Regions from separate parts of the Foliimonas ilicis genome, predicted to be linked through region 2. Evidence: riboswitches for the same ligand, from Rfam matches in the RefSeq annotation. Region 2 holds a riboswitch; the other holds the start of a gene.
What was found. A riboswitch is a leader RNA that binds a small molecule or an ion and turns the genes downstream of it on or off. The one in region 2 is predicted to bind cobalamin.
Positions count from the first base shown of each region.

Region 1: another riboswitch for cobalamin. It lies ahead of ABFT80_RS09745 (ABC transporter substrate-binding protein); the one in region 2 lies ahead of ABFT80_RS11335 (DUF1636 family protein).

Region 1 covers NZ_JBDUUH010000003.1:352,983-360,332, reverse strand. The annotation lists gene ABFT80_RS09760 (class I SAM-dependent methyltransferase) at 26-682, opposite strand; gene ABFT80_RS09755 (ABC transporter ATP-binding protein) at 672-1,457, opposite strand; gene ABFT80_RS09750 (FecCD family ABC transporter permease) at 1,459-2,499, opposite strand; gene ABFT80_RS09745 (ABC transporter substrate-binding protein) at 2,507-3,619, opposite strand; cobalamin riboswitch at 3,722-3,925, opposite strand; gene maiA (maleylacetoacetate isomerase) at 3,964-4,605, opposite strand; gene ABFT80_RS09735 (IlvD/Edd family dehydratase) at 4,813-6,630, shown strand; gene denD (D-erythronate dehydrogenase) at 6,697-7,350, shown strand, end outside.
Region 2 covers NZ_JBDUUH010000004.1:197,433-204,782, reverse strand. The annotation lists gene cobG (precorrin-3B synthase) at 1-421, opposite strand, end outside; gene cobN (cobaltochelatase subunit CobN) at 418-3,894, opposite strand; gene cobW (cobalamin biosynthesis protein CobW) at 3,925-4,962, opposite strand; gene ABFT80_RS11335 (DUF1636 family protein) at 4,959-5,372, opposite strand; cobalamin riboswitch at 5,408-5,610, opposite strand; gene ABFT80_RS11330 (pyridoxine/pyridoxamine 5'-phosphate oxidase) at 5,794-6,444, shown strand; gene ABFT80_RS11325 (winged helix-turn-helix domain-containing protein) at 6,464-7,350, opposite strand, start outside.

The DNA.
Region 1 (7,350 bases), on a different contig from region 2:
ACGCTGATTGTGGCTCAAAAGCTGCTCAGACTTCGGCTGAAATCACGAAATACGGAATGTTGCCCGGATAGGGCGGAGCCGGGAAATAGTGTTGCCACGATTTTGGCTTTCCGAATCCCGCCTGTGCCAGAAGTGATTCTGCATCGTCCTGCGTCAGTCCGGCATGGAATGGCAGGCGCTTGGCCAATTCGTTGGAATATGCCGAGCGGTTTGCCGGATCTTTCGACCAGAGCGCATCGGCAATTACAACTTTTCCGCGTGCTTTGAGCAATTTCGCAGCCATCTGCAAAGCTATGAGCGGGTTTTCCATCGTCCAGAGGACGTTCCTCAAAGTGACGATGTCGAACGCCGCTGGGGGTCCTTGAAAATCTTCGATAGAAGAGATGACGAAATCGATGGCGAGGTTACGCTCTTCCGCGGACTGGCGTGCGCAATCCAGCATCGAAGCCGCCCCATCGACGGCAGTCACCTTATGGCCAAGCCCGGCTGCCAGAAGCGCACATGCGCCCGTGCCGGACCCCAGATCGACGACGCGCTTGGGGCCGTCCACCTCAAATGCCGCTTCCAGCACATTTCGCCATTCCATCTCGTGACGAATGTGTGACGCTGCCCCGTCGAACAAGGGTGCACGGTTGTTCCAGTAGTCGGTGACGCCTTGCCGGACGCTCGGTTCATCGTGCATTGTGCACCTCGTGCGCGTCGTGAACATGCACCCAGGGCCGTCCGTCCGGGTCGTAATGCAGACGCGTCTGCACGCCGTAGACGCGCTCGAGAAGCTGGCTGGAAAGCACATCGCGCGGAATGCCGTCCACCTCCGCCTTTCCATCATGGATCATGATGAGCCGGTCGGCGAAGCTCGACGCGAGATTGAGATCATGGAGCACGATGATCGTAATCACGCCGCGCTGCCGCGTGACGTCGCGCACATGCTTCATGAGCAGCATCTGGTGGCGGAGGTCGAGCGCGCTTACCGGTTCGTCCAGCAGGAGCACGTCAGGCTCACGCATCAATGCCTGCGCGAAATAGACGAGCTGGCGCTGTCCGCCGCTCAACGTCGCGATTTCACGTTGCGAAAGATCGGCGATGCCCAGGCTATCGAGCGCCGTCGCCGCGCGACGCAAGGCGTCGTCGGAAAGCCGCAGCGAAAGGTGCTCTGTCGAGCCTAGGAGCACGACTTCCAGCGCGGTCAGGCCTCCATGATAGCCGGTATCCTGCGGCATGAAGCCGATGCGTTTTTGCCATTTGCGGCGGTTGGTAAAGCTGAAGCTTTGATCGCCAAGCGTGAGTTCACCGCGATTTGCGGTGTGCTCGCCGAAAAGCGTGCGCAGGAAAGTCGATTTTCCGGCTCCATTCGGGCCGACTATCCCGGTGACTTCGCCGCGCAGGAAATCGATGTTCAGGTCGCTGACGACTGGAATTTTTCCATGAGCGAGATCGAGGTTTCTTACCGATAGCATGTCATCGCCTCGACCGTCGAAGTATCAGGTGAAGGAAGAATGGTACGCCGATGATCGCCGTGACGATGCCGACCGGCAAGAGCACGCCGGGCATGATGATTTTCGACAGGACGGAAGCCGCGGACAGCATCACCGCACCAACGCAACCCGACGCAACGAGCAGATAGCGCTGATCTTCGCCGACCAGCATCCGCGCAATATGCGGTGCGACAAGGCCGATGAAACCTATCGTGCCGACGAAGCTGATGGCGGTTGCCGTCATCAGCGAGACCAGCGCAATCGTGACCAGCCGCAGATTGGAAACAGACACGCCGACCGAACGCGCACGCGCCTCGCCCAATCGAAGGGCGGTAAGTTTCCATGCATTGAGGATCAGGAACGGCAAGGCGAATGCGACGGCAATCGCCGTGATGGTCAGGTTCGTCCAGTTGGCTTTGGCAAGCGTGCCGAACATCCAGAAGACGATCTGCTGGCCGACTTCGGGCGTCGCATTGAACTGCAAAAGCGATTGCAGTGAGTGAAACAGGAACATCAGGGCGATGCCGGCGAGGATCATCGTATCGCCCATCATGCCGCGCATATTGCCGACGGAGTAGATCAGGGCGGATGCCATGCAGGCAAAGACGAAGGCGCTGGCGGGTACCGCGAATAACGGATTGAGCCCCCAGCCGCCGTTCAGAATGGCGAGCGATGCGCCAAAACCCGCCGCAGATGCGAGCCCAAGCGTGTAGGGGCTCGCAAGCGGGTTATCGAGAAGAGTCTGCATGGTCGCGCCGCTGGAGCCAAGGGCCATGCCGACGATGATCGCCATCAGGGCCATTGGCAGGCGCAACGTCCAGACGATTATCTCTGTCGTTGCATCTGCCCCGGCACGGTTGAGGAGCGCCGACAACACTTCGGAGACCGGCAGCAAGGCAGGTCCGGTCGCGATATCGAAGACGAGCGAAATACCGGCAAGAAGCAGCAGTCCCGCGATGAGGACTGCCTTCTTCCGTTCCGCTGCTCGATACCGCGAAAGCGCGGCGTTGACGGCCTCGCTCATGGCGGTGCTATTTCAGGCCGATCATGAAGGTGCCTTCCGGCTTGATCGGCAGATAGCGTTCGTAAAAGGCAAGATAGTTCGCCTGCGGATCGATATCTTCGAACAGGTCGGGATAGAGCGCCTTCGCGAAATACTGGACGGAGGTATAATCCATGATGGTGCGCGATGCGCCCTGATAGATGCCGTGGACGCGGCCGTTTTCGACGGCAGGCAGGGCCGACCAGCCCGGACGTTCGGTGAAACCTTTCAGCCTGGTTAGCGCCTCGTCGTTCGAAACGCCCTCGCCCATCAACTGACCGGTCGCGTGCTGGCGCCATTCGGAGCCTGCCATGACGATTACTTCGGGCCTTGCAGCCAGCACCTGTTCGGGCGCGACCGGCCCCCAGCTACGCACGATCTCGCGCGTGATATTCTTGCCGCCAGCGACTTCGGCAATCTTGCCCCACATATAATCGCCATAGCTCGGCCCCTGTTCCGGCGGACCTTTGCTGCCGAGTTCGATATAGACCGATGGTTTTTCCTTGCCGGCTTTCTCGATTCGCTCGCGCACGTCTGAAACGGCGCTCTCATATTCCTGCGCGATCTTTTCGGCCTGTTCCTCGGCACCGATCACCTTGCCGATCAAACGTGTGCTGGCGACGTGACGTTCCTCGGTCTGCGCATGGTAATCCACCACGACGACCGGGATACCCGCATCGACGATGCGCTGGAAATCAGCACCAATGCCCTGCACCTGCCACTCTGCAAGAATGGCGACGTCTGGCTTCAGCGAAATGAGTTTTTCGACCGAGAATGTGCTTACTTCGACTTCACCGACATCCGGAATATCGTCCAGCGATGGGCGAACCTTGAGATAGGCCTGCCAGTTTGCCGGACGCCAGTCGCTCCAGGCGGCCTTCGATATGCCGACTAGCTTGTCCATGGCTTCATCGCCGCCGAGCGCCCAGTAATCTTCGAAGTAAAGACCGAGAACGACGCGTTTGGCTGGCACTTCCATTTCGAAAGTGCGCCCGGTGACGTCTGTCAGCTCAACGGATTCGGCATGTGCTGCTTGCGCGAGAAATGCGGCGAACGCGGCGGCAAGTGTGATTTTGAGGGTAGAACGGTAAAAAAGCGGCATCGCAAGACCTGTTTTGTGGCTTCCGTCACCGCGAATTGGACGCATTCCATGCGCATGCATGAAATGTTCGCTCCAAAAGGACACCCCGCCCTATGGCTTCGCGCGTGACCACGGCTGACGGCAGGTTTCCTGGCTTGCGGGTCTCGGTTTCTCGTCGCCTTCCCAGAGGTGTTACTCCAGTGGCCTGTTGACGAAAACTCGCCGCTTACAGTTGCGGGGACAGCCACGGATTTGGCCTGTGAAGGCTTTCACCGTGTTCCCTTTTTCATCCGCGTTGGACGCGGAACCGTCGGCAAGGTGACTAGCAGCGAAAGCCGTTCACGGTCAAACGGTAAAACCGCTCTTCAGGGGCGAACCTTGTCGGGATGTGCATCGGCGAAGGCCGGGAGTTCGCTGCACGCGGCCTCGATTTCAAGAATGCGGGTGAAGGACGCGATATCCACCTCCCATCGTATTGCATTGTAAAGCTGCGGGATGAGACAGATGTCGGCCATGGTCGGCTCATCGCCATGGCAAAAGCGGCCGGTGTCAGCGGAGGCAAGCATCACTTCGAATGCGGCCAGCCCTTCGCCGATGAATCTCTGCATCCATTCGCGCCGCACGGCGTCACCGCCATCCGTGAGCGCCATGACTTTTGCGACGACTGCAAGATTGCAAACCGGGTGAATGTCCATTGCGATCGCATGGGAAAGCGCGCGAATCCGTTGCCTGTCGACCGCATTTCCTGTCAGGAATGCCGCGTTCTTTCGCGTTTCCTGCAGATATTCGATGATTGCCAGAGATTGCGAAAAAAGATGCCCATCGATTTCGATGGTCGGAACCAGGCCCTGCGGATTGCGCGCGATGTGTTCAGCCTGCCTGTGCTGCGCGCCGAGGAGATCAACTGATTTGCTGGAATAGGATTCGCCGAGCAGATTGAGCGCGATACGGACGCGGTAGCTCGCCGAAGAGCGCCAATATTCGTGCAATACGATCTCGTTCATCATCGATTCCTCCACAAAAAGCTCTTTCATCACAATCTGGCGGCTGTGGCCAAGCACATTGCCTGAAAACCCGCATATTTCGCGCGATTCTTCACCGGATTCATCCCGCGACGAATTTACATTTGAGCGTAGCGGGTTAATTGTGTAGGAGAATTGGCAGCGCTGCCATTAAATTATCATACCTTTGCGGCACAGCCGTCCGGAGTCGTCATGTCGAAAGAACACAAACAAGGAAATTTGCGGTCCCGTGCGTGGTTCGACAATCCTTCCAACCCGGACATGACGGCGCTCTATCTGGAGCGCTACCTGAATTACGGCCTGACGCTGGACGAGCTACAGTCGGGCAAACCGATCATCGGAATTGCGCAGACGGGGTCCGATCTTTCGCCCTGCAACCGGCACCATCTCGAACTCGCCAAGCGCGTGCGCGACGGCATTCGCGAGGCGGGCGGCATCGCGATCGAATTTCCGGTGCACCCGATTCAGGAGACGGGAAAGCGCCCGACGGCGGGGCTGGACCGCAACCTCGCTTATCTAGGACTTGTCGAAATTCTCTATGGCTATCCGCTCGACGCTGTGGTGCTGACCATCGGTTGCGACAAGACCACGCCCGCTTGCCTGATGGCTGCGGCGACTGTGAACATTCCGGCTATCGCCTTGTCTGTCGGCCCGATGCTGAACGGCTGGTTCAAGGGCGAACGCACCGGCTCCGGCACCATCGTCTGGAAGGCCCGTGAAATGATGGCTGCGGGCGAAATCGACTATGCGGGCTTCATCAAGCTCGTAGCCTCGTCGGCACCCTCGACCGGCTATTGCAACACGATGGGAACGGCAACGACGATGAACTCGCTTGCCGAAGCGCTCGGCATGCAATTGCCCGGTTCGGCAGCGATCCCCGCGCCTTACCGCGACCGGCAGGAAGTGGCTTATCTGACCGGCAAGCGCATCGTCGACATGGCCTATGAGGATCTCAAGCCGACCGACATTCTGACGCGCGATGCGTTCATAAATGCAATCCGCGTCAACTCGGCTATCGGCGGCTCTACCAATGCGCCGATCCATCTGAACGGTCTTGCGCGCCATGTCGGCGTCGAGCTTTCCATCGACGATTGGCAGACCTATGGCGAAGAAATTCCGCTGCTCGTCAATCTGCAGCCAGCCGGTGAATATCTCGGTGAGGATTATTATCACGCAGGCGGTGTGCCGGCGGTCGTCAACCAGTTGATGCTGCAGGGGCTGATTGCGGAAGACGCGCTGACGGTGAACGGCCGATCCCTCGGTGACAATTGCCGTGGCGCGGAAATCATGGACGAGAACGTCATCCGTCCGTTCGACAAGCCGCTGAAAACGCATGCCGGTTTCCGGGTCTTGCGCGGCAATCTGTTCGACAGCGCGATCATGAAGCTTTCGGTGATCTCTCCGGAATTCCGCGAACGCTATCTTGCGAACCCGGACGATCCGATGGCGTTCGAAGGCAATGCGATCGTGTTCGACGGGCCTGAAGATTATCATGCACGCATCGACGATCCGTCCGTCGGTATCGATGAGAAGTCCGTACTGTTCATGCGCGGGGCTGGCCCTATCGGCTATCCGGGTGCGGCCGAAGTCGTCAACATGCGCGCTCCGGATTATCTTTTGAAGCGTGGCGTGCACTCGCTTCCTTGCATAGGTGACGGTCGTCAATCCGGCACTTCGGGTTCTCCATCCATTCTCAACGCTTCCCCGGAAGCAGCCGTTGGCGGCGGGTTGGCGCTGTTGCGGACAGGCGACCGTGTACGCATCGATCTGGAGCGCGGAACGGCGGACATTCTGACAACGCCGGAGGACATGGCCGAGCGTCGTGAGGCGCTGGCGAAGGCTGGAGGCTTCGCCTATCCTGCTCACCAGACACCGTGGCAGGAGATACAGCGCGGCATCGTTTCGCAGCTTGAAACCGGCGCAGTTCTGGAGCCTGCCATCGCATATCAGCGCCTTGCGCAGGGTGGGATCGACGGGAAGAGCGCTGTTATTCCACGCGACAATCACTAACACGGGCAGTTTGGGCTGGAGACAAAACGCCGGTCGGATCTCGACCGGCAGCAAGGGAGGATATTGATGCGAGTTCTGATAATCGGCGCTGCCGGAATGGTTGGGCACAGGCTGGCCGAGAAGCTTGTTGAGACGGGCGAACTTGGCGGCAAGAAGATTGGTGCGATGCATCTTTTCGACGTCGTCGAGCCACGACTGAGTGGTGCGACGATTTCTTCGGAGTCAGGCGATATTTCCGATGAGGCGACGATCAAGAAATTGATCGAAGCGCGCCCTGACGTCATCTTCCATCTCGCAGCGATCGTATCCGGCGAAGCGGAAGTCGAATTCGAAAAAGGCTATCGCATCAATCTCGATGGCACGCGCTATCTGCTCGAAGCCATCCGCAATCAGGGAGACGGCTACCGCCCTCGCCTCGTCTTCACCTCGTCCATCGCCGTATTCGGCTCGCCGTTCGAAGAAGCGATCAGCGACACGTTCCTGCAAGCGCCGCTAACCAGCTACGGCACTCAAAAAGCGATCTGCGAATTGCTGCTGGCCGACTACTCGCGCAAAGGTTTTGTCGACGGCGTGGGCATTCGCCTGCCGACGATCGTCGTGAGACCGGGCAAGCCCAACAAGGCGGCTTCCAGCTTCTTCTCAGGCATTATACGCGAACCGCTGAACGGACAGGATGCCGTGTTGCCGGTCAGTGACGATGTGCGCCATTGGGTGGCCAGC
Region 2 (7,350 bases):
GACCACCGCCATCGACCACGACCGATACTTTCGGGCCAAGACGTTCGGAAAGGTCGCGCTCTGTAATGGCGGCGCGGATGCTTTCCGCAAGTGGCGTCGGGTCTGCGGTTTCGGATGGATCGAGACCGGCCAGCGGTCCGGTTTCGACGGGAACGCCTGTGCGCACGGAAATCCCCAATGCATCCACTTCTTCCGCCAGAAGCGGTGCGCTTGTCTCGGTCAGTCCGCGAATTTGAACGCTGCCGCGCGCCGTTACCTCGATGATGCCATTGCCGTGTCGCAGGGCGGATTTGCAGAGTCCTATCAGAGTCTTGGGCGGCAATCCTTGCGTGATTGGATTAAGCCGGACGAGAAGCCCGTCGCCGGTCTGCATCGGCGCAGAAAGTGCGGGACATGCGCCGCGCCTTGAAAATACGGTCACGCGGCTGCTCCCAGCGCGACGGCTTCTGCAATCAGGGCAGCCAGATCGTCATCGATGGAATTGCGCAACGGGTGCCAAAGCCCGCGACGGCGCGCGGCCGCGAAACGCTCTGCGATGACTTTTGCGGCGGCGGGGTTTTCGCGCAGGATGAAGTCTCGCACGCGCTCATTGCCGAGATAGGCGGCGTGCACCGCATCGATCAGTGCGCCGGGAATGGCGTTTGTGGTTTCGGCAAAGCCGATCAGCCGGTCTACGGTTTCGGCAAATTCCGAGGCACCGCGCGGGCCATGCCGCATCTGCCCTTCGATGAACCGCGCATTGACGGCGCGGGCGCGCACGACGCGTCCGACCGCTTCAGCAACCGAGCGCGGCTGCGGTTTTGCGGGGTCGGTCGTATCGAGCACGATTACGTCGGCATTCTTGCCCAAGGCGGCGATTGCGGCTGAAAACCCGCCGATGAAAGCGACGTCTGCGGAGCCTTCGAGAATGTCGCGGCCGGGATCGTCGCCGGTGTGGACGAGCAGATCGGCGTCGGCCAGTCGTGCCGCGAATGCACCGGGCTGGGCGGCACCTTCGCCTTCCGCTCCGCCATAGGCGTGCGAAGTCGCGTCGAGATAGGCGCGGCCGAGTTCTTCGCGGCTTTCCCAATTGCCGCTCGAAAGCAAATCCTCCAGCCCCGCGCCGTAAGTGCCGGGCGAGGAGCCGAAGATGCGCGACGGCACTTTGCCGGATGCGCGCTGCGCGGCGGCGAGTGGATTTTCGCTCTCGTCCTCGTCGCGCGTTGCGACGGCGGAAGCCGCAGCGTCGATCAGCGCAATCTGCGTTGGGAACATATCGCGGAACAGGCCGGAAATGCGCCACGTCACATCGACGCGCGGGCGACCGAGCGTTGCGGGCGGCAGGACTTCAATGCCGGTCACGCGTCCGGTCGAAGCGTCCCATTGCGGGCGGCAACCCATCAAGGCGAGGCCTTGCGCGATTTCCTCGCCGCCGGTGCGAAGGCTGGCGCTGCCCCACAGATCGATGACCAGCGAGCGCGGCCAGTCGCCATGCGCCTGCATATAGTGCCGAACGATTTCGTCAGCAGCCAGGCGGCCCAGATCGAAGGCGGTAGGCGTCGGCATTGTGCGCGGATCGGCGGTGAAGAGGTTGCGGCCGGTCGGCAGCACGTCGCGGCGTCCGCGCGCCGGTGCGCCGGAAGGCCCAGCCGGAATGTGATGGCCGTCGAGGGCGCGGATCAGGCCGGAACGCTCGGTCGCGGCACTTGAGATGCGGCCTTCGTCGTTTTCGTCCGGTGCGTTGCGGCCATAGATGTGGAGGCCGTCCTTGATCGCAAAGTCTTTCAGATCGCAAAGCCACGCATCAATGCGGCGAAGCGCTTCGTCGGGCGCGTCGGATTGCGCGACGCCCGCCTGTGAGGCCAGTCCGGTTTGCGCGGCGGTTTCGACAATCAGCTTGGCGAGGCGGTCGCGGCGGCGGCGGTCGAGGCCGTCCGCCTGCGCGTATTCGTCGACCAGACGTTCGAGTTTCTGCTGGTGTTCGTCGAGACCGGCTTCGGTGAGAGGCGGCGGCAGGTGGCCGAGCGTGACGGCCGCAATCCGGCGCTTGGCCTGCGCCGCTTCGCCGGGATTGCTGACGATGAACGGATAGATGACGGGCAGGGAGCCGGTGACGATTTCGGGAAAACAGGATTGCGAGAGCGCGACCGTCTTGCCGGGCAGCCATTCGAGCGTGCCATGCGCGCCAACATGGATCAGCGCGTGGGAGGCGAGGGTGTGGCGGAGCCAGAGGCCGAAGGCCATGAGTTCATGCCGGGGTGGTAAGGTTGGGTCGTGGTAGTCACCGCGTCGATCTGCGGAACGTCCGCGGTCGGGGGCGAGTGCTACGGTGATATTGCCGAAATGCGCGGCGCGGAAGTGGAAAGATTCCCCCACTCCGCCTCGCTGCGCGAGGCACCTCTCCCCCACTTCGTGAGGGAGAGGAAGGGCGTCTGGCTGGATGCCATTTTTCCTCTCCCCATTATGGGGGAGAGGTGCCTCGCGCAGCGAGGCGGAGTGGGGGTCTGCGCCGGGCTTGGAATTTATTTTCCCCCAAGCAGCCTCCACGCTCGCGCGGGCCTCCGCGGGCAAGGTCGAGCTGAGGGAATTGTAGGCCTCCAGCGTCATGCCTTTCGTGCCAATCTCCAGCAAATCAAGCAGCGCGCGCGGAGATTCAGGAATCCCTTCAACTGCATAGCCCTCGTTCTTCAGGTCATGCAGCATGGCAAGCACGCTGTTTGGCACGTCGAGACCGACGGCATAACCGGTGCGTCCGGGTGCGCTGGGATAATCGGGAATGAGGATCGTTACGCGGCGCTCGTCGCGCCTTGTGTTGCGCAGGCGCAGGAAGGCGGCGATGCGATTTGCGACCTGAGTGACACGATCGGGTTCGGGCCGGTTGGCGAAGGCGCGGAAGCCGAGTTCGGCGTCGGCTTCCGTTTCAGCCTTGAAGGAAATCGCGCCTGCGAGGATGCGTCCGTCAAGCTCAGGCATGACGACATGCATTGCGAGATCGGCAGGGGCCAGACCGCGCGGGCTTTCCTGCCAGCCTTCGCGGCGGGTCGTTGCGACGATTACTTGGAAAACCGGCACGCCGGCACGGTCGAAAATCGTCTCTACGCCGGGTTCAGCACCCGTCGCGAATGCCGTTGCGGTGATGATTGCCAGGGGTGACAAATCGGCCAAGGCATTTTCGACGAACTTTATCGAGGCCGGTTCCTTGAGGCTGGAAACGAAGATCGGGGCAGGCGACATGCCTTTGCTGCGCAAGGCTTCGCAAAGCGCATCGATGGGCGCTACGTCTGCCGCCAGCAGCATCGATCTATAGAAGAGGAGGGGGACGACCGGCTGGCCGGGCGTGAGGTTCGGCAACTCGACCGGGCCAACGCCCGGTTCGTAGAAGCCTGCCTTTGGAACGGCAATCGTTTCGGGCGTCGATGTCTCGCCGCGTGCGAGCGCCGTGAGGCTTTGGACGAGGCCGCGCATATTGGCCGGGCCGCCTTCGCGGAAATAGGAAAGCAGGCCGTCGAGTTCGGTTCGGGGCAAGGTTGAACCCTCGATCAGTCGAAGGTCTTCCTCCCGGCATTCGCCGGGCAAAAGCGCCAGCTTTATACCCTTGGCGCGCGCGGTCGCGGTTAGCTGGTCGCAGCCGTAGCGCCACCAATCATAACCGCCCAGAATGCGCACCAGAATGACTTTGGCGTGGGCGGCGACACTGTCCACCCAAAGATCGACGGACATGGGATGGCGCAGATCGCGCAGCCGTGCCAGCCGCATCGAGGGCTGATTATCGCCGCCGGTTTTCCATGCGGCGGCGATGCCCGCCAGATCGCTGTCGGTAAAAGACAAAGCCACAATATCCGCTGGCTGCTGCCGCAGATCTACCGGCTCGACCAGATCGTCGAGCGAGGTGGATGTGGTCGTCAATATATGCATGCGAATGCATCTTCTATCTGTCAGGTGCCGTTAGGCCGCGAGTATACGCTCGATTGCTTCCCGGTTCAGTCCTTTCAGGCCGATAACCACGAGCCGCGAGCGGCGCTCGTCATTGGCGTTCCATGCGCGGTCATAATAATGGTTCACGCGCGGGCCGACCGCCTGAACGAGCAGGCGCATAGGCTTGCCGCCGACATCGACGAAGCCTTTCACGCGCAGCACGTTTTCTTCTTCGGCGGCCTTGGCAACGCGGACAGCAAGCTCGTCGGGGTTCGAGATCGACGGGATTTCGATGACGAAGGTGTCGAAATCGTCATGCTCGTGGTCGAACGCGCCATCGTGATGCGTCTTGCGGTTTTCGATGTCGTCTTCCACGGCAAGACCGAGGCCGAGCAGCACCGATGGATCGACCTTGCCGTTGGACGATTGCACGATCTTGACCGCGCGCTTGATGTGCTGATCGATCACCGCATTGGCGCGGGCGACACCCGCATCGTCCATCAGGTCGCGCTTCGACAGGATGATGAGGTCGGCGCAGGCCACCTGGTCCTCGAAGACTTCTTCGACGGGATCATCATGGTCCAGCGTTTCATCTTCGGCGCGCTGGGCGGCGAGCGCATCCATGTCGGACGCGACCTTGCCTTCGGCGAGTGCCGGACCATCGACAACGGCAATGACGCCGTCCACCGTCACGCGGCTTTTGATGGCGGGCCACTGGAATGCCTGAATCAGCGGCTTCGGCAGGGCAAGGCCCGATGTCTCGATCAGGATGTGATCGACTTTCGGTTCCAGCGAGAGAATCTGGTCGAGGGCGGGTGCAAAATCGTCGGCCACAGTGCAGCAGATGCAGCCATTGGCCAGTTCGACGATGTTTTCTTCCGGGCAATCCTCGACGCCGCAGCTTTTCAGAATGTCGCCATCGATGCCGACATCGCCGAATTCGTTGACGATGATCGCGAGGCGGCGGCCTTTCGAGTTTTCGAGCAGATTGCGAATGAGCGTGGTTTTGCCTGCACCCAGAAAGCCGGTGACGACGGTGCAGGGAACGCGAGAAACGGTAGAGGTCATGAATTGTCCTTCAGAATATCGATCGGAGGAATGCGCGCGATGAGCCCGCGCTTCAGAGAATCAGGGCGACCACGCCACGGAATGAGAAGATCGAGCGAGCTTGCGAAAAGCTTTGCGCCCTCGACGAGATCGTCGCCGCTTTCAATTGTAAGGCCGCCGAAGACATAGCTCCACGCGCCATCGCGCAGAACGGCGGCGCTGAGCCGGCGCTTGCAATTGCCGAGGCATTCGACCTCGCGCACCTTGATGTTCGTATTTGCTGCGGCGCGGCGCGTGTCATCAGCGAGAACAACGCCGGCGCGGGGCGGGCCGTCGGAACCGTTTTCATCGCGACACGACGAACACACGACGATTGTGACATCGCTCGCGGCGCCGGCGTCCGGTTCGGGAAATTTACCGTCAAAGTCCAAGCAGTACTCCTTTCCCGGGACACCCGCCGGGCAGTCGGATTATGTTCTAGACGGCAGGTCTCCTGGCTCGCGAGTCGTCACCTTTGCCGCCTTCCCGGGGAAAACCCAGTGGCCTTCGGCTAAGGCTTTTCGCTTACAGTTGCGGGGACAGCTTCGGCTTCGAGACTGAAAATCTCACACCGAATTCCCTCTTAGCTCCTTTCCATGAAGAAAGGAGACCGTCACGTCGCGCAATCTAGGCTTTGCGCCGGTATCGTGTCAACGCGCCGCTAAGCCCGCGCGGCGCATGACACGGGAAGATTGCCGCATCTGTGTCATTGATTTCCAGCGATGCAAAGGTCTATTCCTGCTTCGATCCCGGTCGGGTAATGATCATCGAAAGACAATGAGCAGCAAAGCAGTGACGAACGCAGATAATTCAATGAAAGACCAGCTACGCAGCCTGCCTTCGCTGAAAGGTCCATTTCGCGATGTGGATATGGGCGATTTGCCCGATACGCCGCGCGCGGCCTTTCGACTATGGCTGGAGGAGGCGATTGCAGAGGGCATAAAAGAACCTCACGCCATGACGCTTTCGACCGTCGACGAGCAGGGCTGGCCCGATGCACGCGTTCTCATTCTAAAGAATGTCGATAAGCGCGGCTGGCACTTCGCCATAAAGGCCGACAGCCCCAAGGGGCAGCAGATTGCAGAAGCCCGTCACGTCGCGCTGACATTCTACTGGCCGCAATTGGGACGGCAGATTCGTCTGCGCGGAGAGGCGATCGAGCTTCCGAGCGAAGAATGCGCTGAAGACTTTCTCGGTCGTCCGATCGGATCGAAAATCAGCGCACTGGCCTCGAAGCAGAGCCAAATTCTGGACACGCCGGATGAATTCAAGCGCCGTATAGGCGAGGCGAAAGAGTTTCTGGAAGCCAACCCGGAACATATTGCGCCTGCGTGGAAGGTCTATGCGGTTGCGCCTTCCGTGGTCGAGTTTTGGCAAGGCGCGACGGACCGCGTTCATAAGCGATTGCGGTATGTGCGTTCTGAGACCGGTGAAAACTGGAAAAAGCAGGTTCTTTGGCCGTAATGGTAGAACAGCCCCGCTGCTATAGCGATCTGAGGAGCGCTGGTGCGAGATCGCCTTTTTCGTAGATTTCAAGGCGCTCGAGCCCCAGCCATTCCTGCATGAGGCGCAGCTCGTCCAAGAGTTCCGATGCGGTTTCGGGCGATGCGCCGGGTTCGGCGTGCGAAGCAAGAACGCGCAAGACGCTTGCGGCGCGGTCGGCTTTCAGGTCGAGGCGGGCAACCAGTCTTTCGCCAAGCAGGAACGGGAAGACGTAGTAGCCATATTGGCGCTTGTGGGCGGGCGTGTAGATTTCGATCCGGTAGCGGAAATTGAACAGGCGTTCGGTGCGCGCGCGCTCCCATATCAGTGGATCGAAGGGCGCGAGCAAAGCGCGCGCCTGCACTTTCCGCGGCATACGCGCTGCGGTGTGAAGATAGGCCTGATGCTGCCAGCCTTCGACGCGCACGGGCAGGAGCGTGCCTTCCTCTACCAGTTCGCCGATGCGGTCCTTCACGTCGGCGGGCGAGAGGCGGAAATAGTCGCGCAAATCGTTGATCGTCGCGACGCCCAGCGCTCGTGCCGAAATGCGCAGCAATTCGCGATGCGCATCGGCGGGCGAGGGCGGCGGCGCGGAGACGAGCTCCGCGGGCAGCACGCGTTCAGGCAGGTCATAAAGCCGTTCAAACCCGCGCCGCGATGCGGCCGTCAGCCTGCCTGCCCAAAACAGCCATTCGAATGCCTGCTTGGCATCGCTCCAGCCCCACCAGCCGCCCGGACCCTTGGGGCCTTCCATTTCGGATGCGGCAGTTGGGCCGCGGTTTGAGACTTCCTGAAATATCTCCTCGATATAGTCGGCGCGCTCGCGCCTGAATTTCGCGAGGCCGGAATACATTTCGCCGCTTTGCGCGCGCTCCATGCGCCAGCGCA